4 regions of the Thiocapsa bogorovii genome follow, and region 1 is predicted to be linked to each of the others. Evidence: predicted binding sites of a transcription regulator. Region 1 holds the regulator's gene; each other region holds the start of a gene.
What was found. The regulator FNR, encoded in region 1, switches genes on or off when oxygen is low (the NO sensors DNR and NnrR bind a similar motif). The targets are predictions, from matches to a motif close to TTGATNTANATCAA.

Region 1 (3,192 bases):
GTCACCGACTCTCAATACGTCAAGCGGGGGGTCGAGGAATGGATGCCGCGTTGGAAACGCAACGGCTGGCAGACGGCCGATCGCAAGCCCGTGAAAAACCGTGACCTTTGGGAGCGTTTGGATGGCGCCATCGGCGCTCATCAGGTGCGCTGGAAGTGGGTCAAAGGTCATGCCGGGCACGCCGAGAACGAGCGTGCCGACCGATTGGCAAATCGAGGGATCGCGGGCTGAATCGCGTCCGGCATGACATGCGCAATTTTCGATTCGACTCGTCGTCGCATGACTCGGCTCCCGTCGGTGCGGACGCGATTCAGATTCTTGAATTTCGCTCTTTAAACCGCGTCAGGTACGGGGGAGGCGTAGTCCTCCGGGATTCGCTTGCCTGCAACGCAGCGGTTTACACTATGGACGCGGTTTAAATGAGACAGATCGTTCTCGATACCGAGACCACGGGTCTCGACCCCCAGGCAGGCCATCGCATCATCGAGATCGGCTGTGTCGAGCTGATCGACCGCCGCTTGACCGGAAACAACTTCCACCGCTATCTCCAGCCGGATCGGGAGATCGACGCGGGCGCCTCCGATGTACACGGGATCACGAACGCCTTTCTCGCCGACAAGCCACGTTTCGCCGAGATTGCCGAGAGCTTCCTGGACTATGTGGAAGGGGCCGAGTTGATCATCCACAACGCGACCTTCGATCTCGGGTTTCTCGATCGCGAGATTCTAGGATGGAACGCCGAAGCGTCGCGGATCACGGACCTGTGCGAGGTGACGGACACGCTGATCATGGCCCGGCGCATGCACCCGGGGCAGCGCAACAGCCTCGATGCCTTGTGCAAGCGCTACGGCGTGGATCATCGCCACCGCGACCTGCATGGCGCCCTGCTCGATGCCGAGATCCTGGCGGATGTCTATCTCGCCATGACCGGGGGGCAGGTGGCGTTGAGCCTCGGAGAAGAGCTCGCGGCGCCGTCTCACGACGGACCGGACGCTCGGCATCGCGGCCGGCTGGATCCGAATCGGCCGCGCCTGCGGGTGATTCAAGCCGACCCGGCCGCGCTCGCCGCTCATGCCGCGCGCCTCGCGGCGATCCAGGCCGCAAGTGCGGAGGGTTGTCTTTGGCTTCGCGTCGAGGGATGACGCCGCCCGCGGTTTAGTCGTGTGTGGCCACGGAGATCCCCGCAGCCTTCATGGAGATGCTTCTTAGGGTTTTCAGTCTCCTAAACTGCGCCGACTCTAAGGGCTATCGATCGCTCCGAGGCCGATCCAGCCCTCCGAACATCACATACCGCAACGGGCGCAGTTTAGCTCTGCTGCTGTTGGCGGCGATTCTGCCCGGCGCCGCCCACCAGAGACTCCAGCGTACTCACATCGAGCAGCTGAATGTGCTTACGGTCGACGTTCATCAGTCCGTCGTCTTGGAATCGCGTGAAGAGACGGCTGACGGTCTCGACGGCGAGTCCCAGGTAGTTCCCGATCTCATGGCGGGACATGCTCAGATAGAAGTCGGTCGCGGACAGCCCGCGTTTGTGCAGGCGCTTGGACAGGCTGAGCAGGAAGGCGGCGAGACGTTCCTCGGCGTTCTTCTTGCCGAGGAGCAAGAGCATGTCCGTATCGTGTCCGATTTCCTTGCTGAGCAGGCGATACATCTGATGCTGCAGGCTCGGAATGGTTGCGGTGAGCTCTTCGAGTCGGGTGAAGGGGACCTCGCAGATAGCGGAGGTCTCGAGGACCTTCGCCGAGCAGGCATGGATGTCCTTATCGATCGCATCCAGTCCAATCACCTCGCCGGGAAGATGGAAGCCCAGCACCTGCTCGCCGCCCTCCGGACTCGGAGCGAAGGTCTTCACCGATCCGGTCTTCACGACATAGAGCGAACGAAATCGGTCGCCGTCTCGAAACAGGAAGTCGCCCCGGTGGAGCGGTCGTGTTCGCTTCACGATCTCGTCGAGTCGCTCGACATCATCCGGCGCAAGGCCCATAGGCAAGCAGAGCGACGACAGGGAGCAGTTTCTGCAGGCGACGCGAATGGTCTCCAATGAGATTACTTTGTGATGGCTCACGGCATCGCCCCTCGGTCTTCGGTCACCAGATTTTGAACCGTCGCTTGATCTGGATCAAGCGAAGATTATCTTCTTGTCGTCAGGCCGACCTGGACCCGCAAAAAAGGCCGCGCCCTCGCGGGCGCGGCCTTGACGCAAGCATGCCGATTCTGCGTTCGGCCTACTTGGCTTCGCCGGTCGCGGGAGCAGCGGGCGCGGCATAGGGTGCGGCGTAAGGCGCGCCGTAGTAGGGGACACCGTAACCGGGGTAGCCGTAGCCATAGCCTGGATAACCGTAACCGTAACCGTAGCCGGGATAGCCGTACCCGTAACCACGTCCGTAGCCATAGCCGCGCCCGCGTCCGTAGCCGCGACCCCCGCCGCTCATGTTCATGTTGAAGTCGCCCCAGCCGTCGCCGAGCATGTCGCCGAACAGGTCACCGAGGCCGGAACCATAGCCCGGGCCGTAGCCGCCATAGCCTGGCCCACCCCAACCGGGCCCCCACCACGCCTGGGCCGGGCTGACGGCCAAGGTGGCGGCACCTGCGATTGCGGCTGCACTCATCAATCTTGCTGTTTGACGCATCGTTGACGCTCCTCTGTTGACACTCATCTTTTACGACATCGATCAAGGCCGCTGTGTCGGCGCCCGACCCTAGACGAGCGCCGACAACGCCGAGAAGGTGTGTTTCGTCATTTGCGAAACCGCTCCGAATATACGCAGCCCGTTCGAGTTTGTGAAGGTCGCGCAGCACCCTGTCCGGCGTGCTCGCCCCCGGTCGTGATGTTCGCGACGCGCACGCTCGCGGCAGCAGCAAGAGCCGGCATTCGCATTGAGCAGTTGCGGGGTTTTTGGTAGCGTGTTGGCGGATCCGGGCCATTGCCCTCGACTGCCTCCACTACCCCCATGACCAAGTTCATCTTCATCACCGGCGGTGTCGTCTCGTCGCTCGGTAAAGGCATCGCGTCGGCGTCTCTCGGGGCGCTCTTGGAGGCTCGCGGCCTGCGGGTGACCATGATCAAGCTCGATCCCTACATCAACGTGGATCCGGGCACCATGAGTCCGTTCCAGCACGGCGAGGTCTATGTGACCGACGACGGCGCCGAGACCGATCTCGATCTGGGCCACTACGAGCGCTTCCTGCGCA
Region 2 (3,192 bases), 640 kb from region 1:
TTGATGATGGGCGTGACGAAGTTGTACTTCTCGTAGTCGAAGATCTCGACCTTGTCGCCCAGTTCGCGGAAGAGATCCGTGAAGGGCCAGGGGGTGTACATGGCCCAGTTGGCGAGGTCCGGCTTCCAATCGCGCGCCATCTGATAGGTCTCTTCGAGCGTCTCGGCGGTCTCGTTCTCGAGCCCGACGATGAACTGCGCCTCGGTGAGGATCCCGGCATCGCGCAGCAGACCGATCGCCCGCTTGTTGTCGGCGACCGTGGTCTCCTTGTTGAAGCGGTCGAGCTTCAATTGCGCCGCCGCCTCGGTGCCGAGCGAGACATGGATCAGCCCGGCCTTGCGATAGAGCGGCAGCACGTCCTCGTCGCGCAGGATGTCGGTGACCCGGGTGTTGATGCCCCAGAGGATGCCGAGGTCGCGCGCGATCAGCTCCTCGCAGAAGGCGATGAACTTCTTGCGATTGATGGTCGGCTCCTCGTCGGCGAGGATGAAGAAGCCGACGTCGTGGTCGCGCATCAGTGTCTCGATCTCGTCGACGACCTTCATGGGATCGCGAATCCGGTAGTCGCGCCAGAACTTCCACTGCGAGCAGAAGGAGCAGGTGTAGGGGCAGCCGCGCGCCATGTTCGGGATGGCCACGCGCTTCTTGAGCGGGATGTAGTTGTACTTCTCCCATTCCAGCACGCTCCAATCGGGCGTGATGGCATCCAGATCCTTCACGGTCGGGGCGGCCGGGGTCGCGATGATCTTGCCGTCGACGGCGTAGGCAATGCCCTTGACCTTGCCGCGCTCGTCCGGCCAACGGCCTTGGCCGATGGTGCGGACCAGATCGACGATGATCTCCTCGCCCTCGCCGCGCACGATGGCGTCGATCCAGGGCGCCTCACCGAGCACCTGCTGATACATGAAGGTGGCATGCACACCGCCCAGGACGGTAGCGATTTTCGGATCAACCTCCTTGACGATCTCGAGCAGACGCTGGGCTTTGTAGATGGAGGGGGTGATGGCCGTGCAGCCGACGATATCCGGGGCATAGGAGGCAACGGCGTCGCGCACCTGCTCCTCGGACAGGTCGTTGGTCATGGCATCGACGAAGCGCACCTGCGTGTAACCGGCGGTCTTGAGCGCACCGGTGAGATAGGCCACCCAGGCCGGCGGCCAATTGCCGGCGATCTCGGCGCCGCCCGAATGGTAGTTTGGGTGGATGAAGAGAATGCGCATGCGTGAAGCCCCCGGCCTGTGGTGAGTGTCAATGAAGGTTGACAGTCAGGTGATTTGTCGTCCTTGACACAGGTCAAATCTGTCCGGCCGCTGCGCGTTGGTGTCTATTGCCGGCGCGATCGCGGTCGATACGATCTGACCTAGGTCAAGGACGCACTGCCCCATGCCGGGACAATGCCGGAGCATTCAACCGGAGGATTCGCCATGTCCGATTCGATCGCCACCTTTATGACCGACGACCATCAGCGCTGTGACCACCTGCTCGCCGTCTGCGAGCGGGCCGTCTCGGGCGGCGATTGGAATCGACTCGCCGCGCAAACAACCGATTTCTCGAAGGCCCTGATCGGCCATTTCGACATGGAGGAGCAGATCCTCTTTCCGGAGTTGGTCGCCGTCATGCCCCGGGCAAGCGGACCAACCGGTATGATGACCATGGAACACGGACAGATGCGTGCCCTGGTGGAGCAGCTCGATGAGGCGGTCCACGCCCAGGATGCCGACGCCTGTCTCGGAATCCTGGAGACCCTCCATCTGGTGACCCAGCAGCACAACTCGAAGGAGGAAGGCATCCTCTACCCGATGGCCGAGGAGAGTCTGGGCGACCAGGCACCGGACATCCTGAACCGGCTGCAGGCGGCCTAGACCATGGACAGAACACTCGATGTCAGCGATCTTCCCGCTCCGGAGCCGATGGAGCGGATCCTCGATGCACTCGCCGACCTGCCGCCCGGCGATCGCCTGTGCGTGCTCCACCGTCGCGAGCCCTATCCGCTCTACGACATGCTGCGACGTATGGGTTACCGCTGGGAGATCAGCTCCGAGGACGATCGCTATCGCATCCTCATCTCACCCGTGCCGAAGCAACAACGTCCGGTCAGTCGAATCCGGCAACAGGGCGTGAGCCGTTTTTAAACCGCGCTCGTCGGATTTGGGCTGCGTTCAGTGCCGGATTGAAGACTCCGACCTCCTCACCTACGTCGGAGCTGCGCGGTTTAAAAATATGAATCTATTTATTTTTTTGAGCCGCGTTGCGCCGATCCCCCCAGGTGTCCGCAACACTGAACCCAAACGAAGAAACGACCACACGCACTCCAAACGCGGCTCAAAAAAATAATGGACACCGGCGGACTTTCACTCGATCAGGCCCCGCCGATCGACATCCCGGCGCGCTTCTTCCTGACCGCGCCGCTGTTTGCGATCGCCGCCGGCCTGCTCTTGGCCTGGCAGGGCCCGACCCTCTTGGTCTCGCGCTGGATGCCCGGCGCACTTGCCGCGACTCATCTGATCGCCATTGGCTATCTCGGCTTGATCATGTGCGGCGCGCTGCTTCAGATGTTGCCCGTGGTCGCCGGAGCGCCGATCCCGGCGGTGCGGCTGGTCGGCACGGCAACACATCTCTTGCTCACGATCGGCGCCGCCGGATTGGCTTGGGGTCTAGCGGGAGGCGGCCCAACCCTGATCGGGATCGGCGCGGGAGCCGCGGCGTCCGGGTTCCTGGTCTTCATTGTCCCGGTCGCCGTCGCCCTGGTGCGGGCGCGCGGTGCGCCGGGGACCCTGATGGCGCTGCGCACGGCCGCCCTCGCACTGTCCGTCACGGTCGCATTGGGGCTGTTGCTCGTTGCCGTTATCCAGGGGTGGATTCGGGTGCCGGAGCATACGCGTTGGGTCGATGCGCATGCCGCTTGGGGGTTGATGGGCTGGGTCGGGTTGCTGGTGGTCGGCGTGGCCATCCAGGTGCTGCCGATGTTCTATGTGACCCCGGCCTATCCGGCTCCGATGCGGCGCTGGTTTGCGCCGGCCGTCCTCATCGGGAACGCCGCGGCGAGCGCAGCCTGGATCCAGGGGGCCAATTTCGCCGGGCAAGCCGTCTTTGGTGCGAGCGCGCTGGGCTTCGCCGGCTTTGCCCTCGTCACCCTGCGCTTGATCGGCCGTCGCGAGCGACCGCGGATGGATCCGACCCTATTGCACTGGT
Region 3 (3,192 bases), 2.3 Mb from region 1:
GTATTATCCGGCTCCCCGACCTCGACATTCCGCGTCCGCGGGATCGGCTCCAACCGAGCGACACATCGGTCGTTCCTCGATACGGCGTCGGCGAGGTCCTTCGCTTGAGGGCAGGGGTGATCCCGGAAGCGGGAACATTCCGATCGCCATCGGCCAGAGAATAGGGCGCATTTCATGCTCGAATATGGTTACCCCGTTCTTTTCGCGCTCGGGCTCTGGTGGTTCAGCACGGGTCTGGTGCTCTATCTGGACAATCTGCCCGGACGCACCTTCGGGTGGACCATGCTCGGCGGCGCTGCAGTGCTGGCGTTTGCCGTCTTTGCGCTTGTCGTCAGCAGCACCTCGACCTCGCTGAGCGCAACCTACATTGCCTTCACCTCCGGCGTGATCGTTTGGGGTGTCTTGGAGATGAGCTATTTCACGGGACTCCTGACCGGGCCGCGTAAGGCACCCTGCCCGCCCGGTTGCCCGGCCTGGAAGCGTTTCGGCCTCGCCATCTTGACCAGCCTCTATCATGAGTTTGCCGTTCTGTCGGCGGTGGCCTTCCTCGTCGTGATCTCCTGGGGCGAGCCCAATCAGGTCGGAACCTGGACCTTCGTTGTGCTCTGGCTGATGCGCTGGAGCGCGAAGCTCAATCTCTTCCTGGGGGTTCCAAATCTGAACGACTGGCTGCCAGAGCACCTCGCCTATCTGAAGTCCTACATGCCGAAGCGGAGCATGAATCTCTTGTTTCCGATCTCGGTGACGGTGCCCACTCTGGTCGTGGTGCTGATGGTGTCGCGGGCGCTGAGTCCCGGTGCGAGCGAGTTTGAAGTGGTCAGCCTGATCTTGGTGGCAAGCCTTTTGGCGCTGGGCATCCTCGAACACTGGTTCCTCGTGCTTCCCTTGCCGGACGAGGCGCTCTGGGCGTGGGCTCTGCCCTCTCGGGATGCAGACGGGAAACCCGGCGGGGAACCGAGTCGCCAACCTGGACAGGGGGAAACGCGTTCCGATGGGCCCAAGCGGGCAATGGCCGCCACCCGAAAAGTGTTGCGGCCGCAAACGACATCGCCGTCACCCGGCCGCTGCGTCGGGAAGGCTCGAAGCGGGGCTCCAATCGCGGAGCTTCCGTGAACCTCGACCTCGGTGAAGGGCGCACGCGCCCGCCCGGTTGCAGACTTTGATCCGAGCCGGAGTCTCGGCTACGCTTGTGGGCATATCGGTCGAGGCGGTGTCGGAGAGACGATGTCGTCGCGCTCGGCGCGGTTGACGCGAATCATATCGAGCTGCTCGGGAATCAGCTAAGGTGTGAGGCAATGCGCGTCCGGAAGGCGCGATACGAAACGACCCGATTCGGAAACGTTCGAGCTCTAGGCCAAGGCATCGCCGAGGCATCGTACCCGGTGGCCTCGCGTCTCGGTGCCGGCGCCGTTGGCTCTAGCGCTCGGTGACGCCCGAGATCGGACTGATGCGGTCAGGCTCGAATGGCCGTTTGCCGTTCGACCCGTTCCTGAGGAATTCTCATGCGTATATTGATGATCCAGCCTAACTATCACTGTGGTGGTGCGGAAATCGCGGGAAACTGGCCACCCGGTTGGGTCGCCTACATCGGAGGTGCGCTCAAGCACGCGGGCATGACGAACATCCGGTTCATCGATGCCATGACCTACGATATTCCGGATGAGAAACTGCGCGAGATTATTCGGGTCAATCAGCCCGACGTCGTCCTCGCCACCGCCATCACGCCGCAGATCTACAAGGCGCAGACCACGCTGCAGATCGCCAAGGAGGTGCTTCCGAACTGCGTCACCGTGCTCGGCGGCATCCATCCGACCTTCATGTATACCCAGGTCTTCAGCGAGGCGCCCTGGATCGACTATATCGTGCGCGGAGAGGGCGAGGAGATCGCGGTCGCTCTCCTGCAATCGATCGAGGCGGGCACCCATCGGCAAGATCGCAAGCGTATCTGGGGTATTGCCTATATCGATGACGACGGCCAAGTCGTCGCAACCCCTGCGCGTCCGGTGATCGAAGATCTGGACACCTTGACGCCGGACTGGTCGCTGCTCGACTGGGACAAGTACATCTACACCCCCCTCAACTGCCGGGTCGCCGTGCCGAACTTCGCGCGTGGCTGCCCCTTTACCTGCCGTTTTTGTTCGCAGTGGAAGTTCTGGCGCAAGTACCGTCATCGCGATCCGAAGAAATTCGTCGACGAGATCGAAACCCTGGTTCGAGACTACAACGTCGGCTTCATGATCCTCGCCGACGAGGAGCCGACGATCTTCCAGAAGAAGTTCGTCGCACTCTGCGAGGAGTTGATCAAGCGCGACCTCCCGCTCCATTGGGGCATCAACACGCGCGTGACCGACATCATGCGCGATCGCAACCTGCTGCCCTTGTACCGTAAGGCCGGTCTGGTCCATGTCTCGCTCGGCACCGAGGCGGTCTCGCAGTTGAACCTCGACACCTTCCGCAAGCAAACGACGGTCGAGCAGAACAAGCTCGCGGTCAAGCTCCTGCAGCAGGCCGGAATCGTCGCGGAGGTCCAGTTCATCATGGGCCTCGAAAACGAGACGCCCGAGACCATCGAGGAGACCTACAAGCTCGCCCAGGACTGGAAGCCCGACATGGCGAACTGGAACATGTATACGCCATGGCCGTTCGCGGAGCTGTTCGAGGAGTTGGGTGACCGGGTGGAGGTTCGCGACTACTCGAAGTACAATTTCGTCACTCCGATCATGAAGCCCGAGGCGATGACCCGCGAGCAGGTGCTCAAGGGCGTCCTGAAGAATTATGCGCGCTTCTACATGCGCAAGAGCTTCTTGGAGTATCCTTGGATCAAGGACAAGTTCCGCAGACGTTACATGCTCGGCTGCCTCAAGGCCTTCGCGAAGACCACGGCGTCGAAAAAGTTCTACGACCTCGAGCGCCTCAAGATGAAGGGGATGTCGACCGAAGTCGATTTGGGCTTCGACGCGTCCAAGGTCCTCACTGCAGACGAGATCGCGCAGTTGAAGCGGGATCGTCCGGAGCTGTCGGCGGACATGAATTTCAAAGGGACGCCCGTCAAGATCGTGGCTTGCGGAGCTCCGGACGATCTGCAGGTTTCCGAATCGGATCTGCCGGTCAAAGCCGCAGCCTCCAAGCCCAAGATGACGGCAGTCCAACCTGACTAACCGGGTGCAAGACATGGCGCCTCCACTCCCCTCA
Region 4 (3,192 bases), 2.1 Mb from region 1:
AACTGCGACAGCAGGCTGTGACCGAGCGTCTCGGCGGTGATGCCGGTGCTCTCCGAGACAAAGAAGACGGTGCGGTTCATAGGCTCCGAGGGAGTGATGCAAGTCAATGCAGTCTATATTGGAATTTGGTGATATGAATAATCGCTGATCCCGGCAACCCCGGCGCGACACCCAAGCCGGATGCACCGGACGATCCGAGAACGATTTCGATCGGCAAACCAGCCGATCTTCGCCGCGCCGGCAGGCCACCCGGCCGGCCCATTCACAGGCCGAGGAGCTTCCCGATGCCCAAGATCAACAACGACCGCGCACTGCGTGATGCCCTCAACGGACTCGACCCGCAGCAGCAACGTATTCTAGGCTCCCGCTTCGCTCATCACGTCATTCATCTGAGCAAGGACGAGCGGGTCAACCGCGCGATCGACGTCGGAATGCGCGAGGACGTCGCCCCCGGGGAGCTGGAAGACGCCTTCAAGGCCGCCAAGGCCTACGCAACCAAGACCTACACCGACTGCGGCAAGGACACCGATTGGCTGGCGCAAGCAGACCACTTCGTCGCGGCCGCCGCAGCAGCAGCCCTGACGCCCGATGCGCTCTTGACCGAAAAGCAAAACCGCGCATGGAAGGCCGCCATGCAGGCCCGAATGGCCGTCAACTGTATCCTGATCGAGGATGACGACGCACCCGAGACCTCCGAGGTGGAACATCAGTACGCGCTGACCGAGGCATTCCCGGGCTGAGTCTGAGGAGTCTGAGCGGCGGACGGGGTTGCCCGCTCGGGCATCGCTGCCCGCCGGATCAAACCTCGAGCCGTCCGCCGTCCTGCGCCGCCAAAATGGCGTCATAGATCTCCCAGGCCGCGGCCGCCTCCTCCTCGCTCATGCGACTGATCGCGTGGCCCAGGTGGACCACCACATAGTCGCCGACGCCGATCGTCTCGTCCTGGAGCATGAAGAGATTGACCTCGCGCTCCGCCCCCTTCGCCGTGCACCGGGCCACGAAGCCGTCGACGGACTGGATCTGCATCGGGATACCGAGACACATGGACAAGCCCCCAAGGGAAGTCGATCATTGCACTGCAGGCTAAGCCGCGCCGCGGACACCTGCAAGGACTCAGATCAAACGATCGCCCGATCACCCACCACAGGCATAAGGTCCAGCGCCGTGCAACCAACCACCCTCATCCTCGGCCTCGGCAATGTCCTCATGACCGACGAGGCGGTCGGCGCCGAGGTAGTCCGTCGAATGGAACAGGAGAGCGGTACGGACGCATCCATGGTGTTCATCGACGGCGGAACCTTGAGCTTTACGCTCGCCCTGCCGATCGGGGACTGTTCCCGCCTGATCGTCGTCGATGCCGCGACGATGGGCGAACCGCCCGGCAGTGTGCGCGTCTTCGAGGACGCGGCAATGGATCGCCAGCTCAGCGTCAATGCCAAGACCGTCCATGAGGTCAGCCTCTCCGACCTGATGGACATCGCGCGCCTCACCGACACGCTCCCGCTCCAACGCGCACTGGTCGGCATCGAGCCCGCTTTCGTCGGCTGGGGTGATCAGCTGACCCCCGCAGTCGAGGCGGCGATTCCTGATGCCATCGCGCGGATCCGCTCGCTGCTCGATCGCTGGTGCACTTAAACCAGATCCCGTAGATGTGTCGAGACCGTTCCTCGTCGTTGTCGGAATCGACCATAGATACGACCAGGACAACGACAATGATGTCGGACGGTCTCGGAATCTCTGCACTGCTCCGCTAGTCAAGAACGCTGCCCGGCGACGAGTCTGCACGCCGCGCACCGCGTCGCACGCCTCCGCGCCCGTCTGGAGAGCGTCGAGCATCCATCGACCCTCCGCGACCGCCGATCACCACCTTCTTCCTGTGGGCCTGGCAGCCAGCCGCCTGACGGATCCGTTTGGACTGGGATGAACCTAGCCCGAATATTTCATAAAAAAGGGCGACTCTCGTTCAACCCATTGATAAAATGGCTGTTCCGCCAAGAACGCTTCGGAAGAAGCTAAACGAGGTCGCCCATGCCCGAGTCTACCCCGGAACAGCTGCGTTTTCCCCCGGTCGCCGGTTTCACGGTCCGCGGCGACTTCGACGGCGGCGCCATGTCGTCTGACTTTGGCCCCATGATTCTGCGCGGGGTTGATCGGCAGATCGGCCTGACCGAGCGGTTGAGCGCAGCGATCGATGATTGGCGCCATCCGTCCTACACCACCCATCCGATGCGTGAGCTGATCGCGCAACGGGTCTACCAGATCGCCTGTGCTTACGAAGACGGCAACGACGCCAATGCGCTGCGCCGTGATGCGCTGTTCAAGCTGGGGCTGGAGCGCAAGCCGCTGGATGCGACGACGGACCTGGCCAGCGGGCCGACCTTCTCGCGTTTGGAGAATGGGGTCGGCGCGCGCGACCTCTACCGCATGGCGCAGGCCTTCGTCGAGGCCTTCATCGCCAGCTACCCGAAGGCGCCGCAGGTGATCGTGCTCGATATGGACCACTCCGAAGACGCCACCCATGGCCAGCAGGAGTTCGCGTTCTACAATCATCACTACGGCAACCATTGCTACTTGCCGCTGTTTCTCTTCGAGGGCCTCTCGGGGAAGTTCATCACCGCGGTGCTGCGTCCCGGCAAGCGCCCCACCGGCGCCGAGAACGCGATGATCCTCAAGCGCGTGCTCAAGCGGCTGCGGGCCGCGTGGCCACGCACACGCATCATCCTGCGCGGCGACGGACACTTCTCCAACCCCGAGTTGATGGCCTTGGCGATGGCCGATCCGTTGACGGATTTCATCTTCGGCCTGGCGGGTAACCGGGCTCTCACGCCACGGGCCGAGCCGTTCTTGGCCGACGCCCGCAAGCTCCATGCGCTGCGCATCGAGAACGCCCGGCGCGCCGACGCCGACGTACCCGAGCGGACCCGCACCTACCACGAGGTTGACTACCGTGCCGGTTCCTGGCCCGGCGCGTGTCGGACCATCCTCAAAGTCGAGGTGACGGCGCGCGGCGACAACCTCCGCTTCGTCGTCACCTCCTTGGACTTGCCCAGTCCCGAGTGCGTCTACCGCGATCTGTACTGCGCGCGCGGCCAGGACGAGAACTTCATCAAAATGATCAAGAACGATCTGGCCAGCGATCGCACTTCCGACAGCACCTTCTTGGCCAATCAGATGCGCTTGTTCTTCTCCTGC

Region 2: a site for FNR is predicted at 1,284-1,297, ahead of bchE (magnesium-protoporphyrin IX monomethyl ester anaerobic oxidative cyclase). Genes of this name have one in related genera too.
Region 3: a site for FNR is predicted at 1,246-1,259, ahead of bchE (magnesium-protoporphyrin IX monomethyl ester anaerobic oxidative cyclase). Genes of this name have one in related genera too.
Region 4: a site for FNR is predicted at 1,109-1,122, ahead of LT988_RS10120 (HyaD/HybD family hydrogenase maturation endopeptidase). Genes of this name have one in related genera too.

What each region holds. Positions count from the first base shown of each region.
Region 1 is NZ_CP089309.1:4,305,004-4,308,195, forward strand. Features, by position in the region: gene rnhA (ribonuclease HI) at 1-231, shown strand, start outside; gene dnaQ (DNA polymerase III subunit epsilon) at 420-1,142, shown strand; gene fnr (fumarate/nitrate reduction transcriptional regulator Fnr) at 1,307-2,065, opposite strand; gene LT988_RS19100 (sulfur globule family protein) at 2,226-2,630, opposite strand; gene LT988_RS19105 (CTP synthase) at 2,952-3,192, shown strand, end outside.
Region 2 is NZ_CP089309.1:3,669,465-3,672,656, reverse strand. Features, by position in the region: gene bchE (magnesium-protoporphyrin IX monomethyl ester anaerobic oxidative cyclase) at 1-1,220, opposite strand, end outside; gene LT988_RS16445 (hemerythrin domain-containing protein) at 1,425-1,862, shown strand; gene LT988_RS16440 (DUF2249 domain-containing protein) at 1,866-2,132, shown strand; gene LT988_RS16435 (hypothetical protein) at 2,334-3,192, shown strand, end outside.
Region 3 is NZ_CP089309.1:1,966,437-1,969,628, reverse strand. Features, by position in the region: gene puhE (putative photosynthetic complex assembly protein PuhE) at 175-1,113, shown strand; gene bchE (magnesium-protoporphyrin IX monomethyl ester anaerobic oxidative cyclase) at 1,503-3,158, shown strand; gene hemN (oxygen-independent coproporphyrinogen III oxidase) at 3,172-3,192, shown strand, end outside.
Region 4 is NZ_CP089309.1:2,237,615-2,240,806, forward strand. Features, by position in the region: gene ppsR (posphoenolpyruvate synthetase regulatory kinase/phosphorylase PpsR) at 1-80, opposite strand, end outside; gene LT988_RS10110 (hypothetical protein) at 285-740, shown strand; gene LT988_RS10115 (HypC/HybG/HupF family hydrogenase formation chaperone) at 799-1,044, opposite strand; gene LT988_RS10120 (HyaD/HybD family hydrogenase maturation endopeptidase) at 1,165-1,635, shown strand; gene LT988_RS10125 (IS1380-like element ISTro1 family transposase) at 2,029-3,192, shown strand, end outside.